Linked DNA regions of Prolixibacter sp. NT017. Each later gene encodes a partner of the first gene's protein in a complex. Links are inferred from orthologs where the notes say so. Each region holds a gene or a part of one and is shown on either strand. Other genes may lie near its edges. The genes, in order: mnmG and mnmE.

The links.
Region 2: the proteins of mnmG (region 1) and mnmE are in contact, whole or in part, in a solved structure (PDB 9HIP), measured with the Escherichia coli proteins. The link is inferred for Prolixibacter sp. NT017 from one-to-one orthologs.

Annotation. Positions count from the first base shown.
Region 1 is NZ_BLAV01000001.1:4,386,399-4,389,635, reverse strand. What follows is about bases 1-2,906. They hold mnmG (tRNA uridine-5-carboxymethylaminomethyl(34) synthesis enzyme MnmG), read left to right. Parts: upstream 1-463; coding sequence 464-2,350; downstream 2,351-2,906. Other genes in these bases: GJU87_RS18265 (adenine phosphoribosyltransferase), read left to right, coding at 2,418-2,906; ybeY (rRNA maturation RNase YbeY), read left to right, coding at 29-457; GJU87_RS18280 (ATP-binding protein), read left to right, coding at 1-26. In the rest of the region: more of GJU87_RS18265, read left to right, coding at 2,907-2,951; excinuclease ABC subunit UvrC, read left to right, coding at 2,961-3,237. UniProt on the Escherichia coli protein: NAD-binding protein involved in the addition of a carboxymethylaminomethyl (cmnm) group at the wobble position (U34) of certain tRNAs, forming tRNA-cmnm(5)s(2)U34.
Region 2 is NZ_BLAV01000001.1:1,761,480-1,764,664, reverse strand. Bases 158-3,011 are described here. They hold mnmE (tRNA uridine-5-carboxymethylaminomethyl(34) synthesis GTPase MnmE), read left to right. Parts: upstream 158-811; coding sequence 812-2,212; downstream 2,213-3,011. Other genes in these bases: GJU87_RS21430 (transposase), read right to left, coding at 2,942-3,011. Also shown: arsB (ACR3 family arsenite efflux transporter), read left to right, coding at 1-69; more of GJU87_RS21430, read right to left, coding at 3,012-3,145. UniProt on the Escherichia coli protein: Exhibits a very high intrinsic GTPase hydrolysis rate. Involved in the addition of a carboxymethylaminomethyl (cmnm) group at the wobble position (U34) of certain tRNAs, forming tRNA-cmnm(5)s(2)U34.

The DNA.
Region 1 (3,237 bases):
TCGTCAAATTGTTAATCCGTATTTAGTCGTGAATATTGAGTTTTACAACGAGGATGTGGAATTACCCCATCTCGATACCGAACGCGTTAAAAAATGGCTTGTTTTTGTAGCAAATAAGCATAAAAAAGAAATAGGTGAGCTTAGTTACATTTTCTGCAGTGATTCGTATCTGTTGGATGTGAATCGGCAATACTTAAGTCACGATTACCTGACCGATATTATTACGTTTGATTATACAGCGGGTGATACAGTGTCGGGTGATGTGTTCATCAGCACCGAAAGAGTTGCCGATAATGCTACTGAGTTTAATGTTTCTTATGATGAGGAATTACTTCGGGTTCTCGCTCATGGTATTTTGCATTTAATAGGATTCAATGATAAAAATGAGAATGACCAAGAAATAATGACGCAGCAAGAAGACGCGTGTATTTCAGATTATCATAATATTGAAAAGTAAAGAAAAATGAATATGCTGCCAAAATATGATGTGATAGTAGTGGGAGCCGGTCATTCCGGTAGTGAGGCTGCAGCAGCAGCAGCAAATTTGGGTTCGAAGGTTTTATTGGTAACCATGGACCTGAATAAGATTGCACAGATGAGCTGTAATCCAGCCGTTGGTGGTATTGCCAAAGGGCAGATTGTTAGAGAGATAGATGCTATCGGCGGCTACATGGGAATTGTTACCGATCGGAGCACAATTCAGTTCAGAATGTTAAACCGTTCTAAAGGGCCTGCAATGTGGAGTCCAAGGGCTCAGTGCGACAGGATGCGATTCTCAGAGAATTGGAGATCCGTTTTAGAGAGTATTCCGAACGTCGATTTCTGGCAAGGAATGGTAAAAGACCTCATTTTCGAAGGAGATCGTGTGTGCGGAGTGCGGACTGAATTGGGCGTTGAGTTTTTTGGAAAAGCAGTTGTTTTGACGAATGGTACTTTTTTGAATGGTCTAATGCATTTCGGAAAAACGAAAATTGAAGGCGGAAGAATTTCCGAACCTTCCTCAAAAGGGATGTCTGCACAGCTGTTTGATTTTGGGTTCAAAGTTGGCCGTATGAAAACTGGTACGCCGGTTCGTATTGATGGTCGTTCTATCGATTTCTCCAAATTGCAGGAGCAACCCGGAGATGAGTCGTACGGGAAATTCAGCTATTTGCCTGGTTCAGATAACCGGGCATTAAAGCAAAAAAGTTGTTTTATTACTTATACGAATAAGGAGGTTCACGAAGAGCTTTCTACCGGCTTTAAGTTTTCACCGCTGTTCGATGGTAGTATTGAAGGGCTCGGTCCGCGGTACTGTCCGAGTATCGAAACCAAATTGGTGACATTTGCCGACAAGGAGAAACATCAGTTGTTCCTGGAACCGGAAGGAGAGACAACCATCGAGTATTATCTCAACGGATTTTCTTCATCTCTTCCCTGGGATGTTCAGATCAAAGCTATCCACAAAGTGGAAGGTTTGGAGAATGCCCGTGTACTTCGGCCTGGTTATGCCATTGAGTATGATTATTTCGATCCTACTCAGCTTCATCATACTCTGGAGACGAAGATGGTTTCAAACCTGTATTTTGCCGGTCAAATAAATGGAACGACGGGATATGAAGAAGCAGCTGCGCAAGGTATAATTGCTGGAATTAATGCTCATCTTAAGATAAACGAGAAGGAACCCTTCACGCTGGGTCGTAACGAGTCATACATTGGCGTACTCATCGACGATTTGGTTACCAAAGGCGTAGACGAACCCTATCGGATGTTTACCAGTCGGGCGGAATATCGGATTCTGCTTCGTCAGGACGATGCTGATATTCGTCTTACGGAAAAAGGGTATCACCTAGGTTTGGTAGACGAGGAGCGTTACGCTCTGTTGCAGGAGAAAATATCCTTGCGTGATAAAGTGATTAATTTCTGTAAAGAATATTCGGTGAAGCCGCAATACATCAATGAACTTTTGGAAGACAAAAATACCGCACCACTTAAACAGGGAACAAAACTGTTTAATTTGGTTCTTCGTCCACAACTTAGGATTTTTGATTTATTAAGTACGGTTCGTGGTTTGAAGAAATTATATGATTCACTTCCGGAAGATAGGAGAGAAGAAATTCTCGAATCAGCTGAAATTCTGATGAAGTATTCTGGATACATCGAAAGGGAGAAAGGAATCGCTGATAAATTGAATCGGCTCGAGAATATCAACATCGCCGGTAAATTTAATTACCTCTCCTTAGAGTCATTGTCCACAGAAGCGCGGCAAAAATTGGATAGAATTCAACCCGACACTATCGGACAAGCCAGTCGGATTTCCGGCGTTTCGCCTAGTGATATAAATGTACTTTTAGTTCTTCTCGGACGGTAATGTTCCACGTGGAACATTAGAGTAAATATTGTAGACTTATTGATTTTCCTATATTTAAACAGTTAAAATGACAAAGATTAATTTGGATGTTGTACAAGCATCTATCCGGAATATTCCCGACTTTCCAAAGCCGGGAATTCAATTTAAAGATGTTACCACCGCATTTAAGCAGCCCGAGCTAATGCAGTTTATTGTGAAGGAAACGGCAAATCATTATCGCGATTTAGGTATCACCCGAATTGTGGGAGTGGAGTCTCGCGGATTTATTTTGGGAACTGCTCTGGCGTATGAATTAAATGCCGGTTTTGTACCTGTCCGTAAACCGGGAAAATTGCCGGCCGAAACCTATAAGCAATCTTACGAATTAGAATATGGAACGGACACATTGGAAATGCACACCGACGCACTTTCGTCTGAAGATGTGGTTTTAATTCATGACGATTTGTTGGCTACCGGAGGGACCGTTGGTGCAACAATCGACCTGGTCCGTAAATTTGGTGTGAAGAAAATTTTCGTCAACTTTTTTGTAGAGTTGGATTTCCTGAAAGGACGGGAGAAAATTGATGAGCAAGTACCGGTTTGGTCATTGATTCATTTTTAAGAAGAGAATATGAGTGAGGAAAACCTGCGGAACGAACGATTAAAAGAATTGGTTCGGGTCCTTCCCGAATCTCCCGGGGTTTATCAGTATTTCAACTCCGATGGAAAGATCATTTATGTAGGTAAAGCCAAAAACCTCAAAAAGCGGGTTTCCTCCTATTTTACCAAACGTCACGATAACCGGAAGACTGAAATTCTGGTTCGGAAGATTGCCGATATTCAACATGTGGTGGTCGAGACAGAAGAAGATGCACTTCTTCTCGAAAATAATCTTATCAAAAAATACC
Region 2 (3,185 bases), 2.6 Mb from region 1 along the record:
GTGGGTGTACTGGTAGAAGTACCGGTCATGCTCTCTCTTGTACGTCTTGCTAATCGCTGGAAATACTGATAAGATAATCTGAAGGCAATTGGTCCGATAGTAGAAATACCGGTGATGATTGCATTGGTGAATGTGGCCTTCCGGCTGAAGAAGGTGTATTTTGTGAGATAGCGAGTAGTTGTTTACAAGGGACAGTACGATAATATTGGGGATAAGGATTACGCTAATTTTTGCTAATTACACGAAACGAAGTTCGAGGAAGTCAATTGCTTCGATGTTGTGTACAAGCAGGCCTGAAGGGCCGCAAGCTCATAGCCCGGGGCAAGGAGGCACGACGCCGCCCCGGGTAACGATACCCCGGTAAACAGCGGCGCACGTTCTATTGTGGATCGGAATGGTGACGCTCTTGCGCCGCACACGCCGGCGTTGCTATGAAATGCCAAAAGCCCTTTCATGCTCTGAATTCGGGAGGGACAGCGCAGCCTGAAACCGGGTTAATGCGCGGCCACGATGTATCGTGGCCCTACCAGGTCGGCATCCATTTTGAATGGTTTAGCTCACCCTCTATTCAGATAATGCCTTTGTGAACTTTGTGCTTTCTTTGTGTTCCTTGTGGTTTATTTTTTTTACCACAAAGGACACAAGGCTTTACCGCCAGGAACACAAAGACGACGCATACATCGAAGCCGAACAACAGGAACAAGAGTAACCATAGGAACAACAGTAACCGCGCAGCGTAACATGTAAGCGTCTTTCGTCTCATGTCTTCAGAATTTGTATCTTTGTTCCCCTTAAAAAGGAGACCAGAAAGATGATCGATCAATCAACCATATGCGCCATTTCCACCCCACCGGGCGTGGGTGGCATCGCGGTAATCCGCCTTTCAGGACAAAAGGCCGTCGCCATTACCGAGGAAGTTTTTATATCCCCTAATCAAGAGAAAAAACTGGCCGACCAACCAGCCAACACCCTTCATTTCGGCACCATCCGCACCGGCGAGAAGATTATCGACGAGGTGGTGGTGAGTTTGTTCCGCGCTCCTCATTCCTTTACAGGAGAAGATGTGGTAGAAATCTCGTGTCACGGCTCGCAATACATACAGCAAGCTATTCTCGAACTGTTGCTCTCGAAAGGAGCACGCATGGCCGGTCCGGGGGAGTTTACCCAACGGGCTTTCTTGAATGGCAAAATGGACCTCTCCCAGGCCGAAGCCGTGGCCGACCTGATTGCTTCCACGTCTGCCGCTTCGCATAAACTGGCATTGAACCAAATGCGCGGAGGCTTCTCACAGGAACTCATCAAACTGCGTGGTGAATTGCTCAGCTTTGTCTCCCTCATCGAGCTGGAGCTTGATTTTAGCGAGGAAGATGTGGAATTTGCCGACCGTACCCAATTGCTCGAACTGGCTACCCGCATCGAGGAAATGATTGGCAAGCTGGCCGACTCATTCAAGCTGGGAAATGTCATCAAGAACGGCATTCCGGTCACCATCGCCGGCGAGACCAACGTGGGGAAATCGACCCTGCTGAATGCCCTGTTGAATGACGAACGCGCCATCGTATCCGAGATTGAAGGAACCACCCGCGACGTCATCGAGGATATCATCAACATCCGCGGTGTCAGTTTCCGGTTCATCGATACGGCCGGCATCCGGACCACCGCCGATAAAATCGAGAGTATGGGTATCGAGCGGACGTACCAGAAGATCAAACAGGCTAGCATTGTATTACTACTGCTTGACCTGACCCGCGAGCCGGAAAAATACCTGCAAAACCTGGAAGATGTGCGCCAGCATATCAGTCAACAGAACCTGATTATCGTCGGTAACAAAGCTGACCAGGTAGATGAGGGCGTTGTCCGAAAGATGCTAATGGACATTACCCTGGCCGATAATGAAGATATGGTCTTCATCTCCGCCAAGATGGGCCATAACATCGATAGTCTGAAGAGTCTGCTGCTCGAAACAGTCAATCTGGCGAAACTCAACAATGAAGAAGATGTGATTGTCACCAATGCGCGTCACTATGAAGCGCTCACCCAGGCCCGCGAATCCATTCAGCGCGTATTGGATGGCATCGAAAATGGTATTACCGGCGACTTCCTCTCGCAGGATATCCGTGAATGCATGCATTACTTGGGCCTCATCACCGGTGAGATTAGCACGGACGAGGTGCTGGGGAATATTTTCCGGAATTTTTGTATCGGTAAATAAAGGCAGTTTCAAGTGTTAAGTATTAAGAAAGACGCAAGACGGTAGATGCGAGACATGAGAGTGAACCTTAGACCTCTTAATTACTCACTACACATTATTCATTATTAATTGTTTCAAGTTGCGCCTGAAGGTTACTGTGGTTGCTACTGTTCCTGTTGTTTCTTTGCCTTTGCGCCAACGGTGCAAAAGCACCAGGGCAGGGCAACGCCCTGTTGCCGGGTAATGCGCAGATGGCCCAAGCCCTGAAAGGGCGGTAACCCGAATAACAACCCGGTTATTAGCCAATCATCCTTCTAACATTTATTTCTAATGAGCGACGGCGTTATTACGGTCGAAACAATCTTCCCATTTCAATCCAGGCTGGTGCGCGACCGTATTCACCTTACCACATTTTTGTTCCCATAGCGGCGCTATGGGCTTTTGCTCTCAGGCCGTTGGCCTTTCACGGATTCCGGGTACCTTCTTTTTTGCGCCAACGGTGCAAAAGCATTAGGGCAGGGCAACGCCCTGTTGCCGGGAATGCGCGTATGGCCTAAGCCCTGAAGGGGCGTAAGCAATTCAATCCCACATATATCGTTCGTCGTAATCAACACCATATTTTTTGAGGAAGGCCCGCAGCTCCTCCTGAAAGGTTTTCATTTTGTGATGTTCCTTTTGGTTGTTGATGTACTCTACAACCTTCTCTATTTCGGTGGGATTGACAGAGAAAACTCCGTAGCCATGTTGCCATTAAAAATGACGATAGTGTCCTCCTTTTGTCTTTATCCATTTCGAGGATTCTTTTTTCAATTGCTCAATCAGGTTGGCCTGGGTTATCTTTCGCGATAACGTACACAGGATATGAATATGATCATCGGTTCCTCCTACCCTAACAGGATTGCAATCCAAACCTTTGCAAATTCCTCCAAGGTATTCGAAAAGGGCGGATTGAATATTTTCACCGATCGTTTTCTCCCGGTTTTTAGTGCTAAAG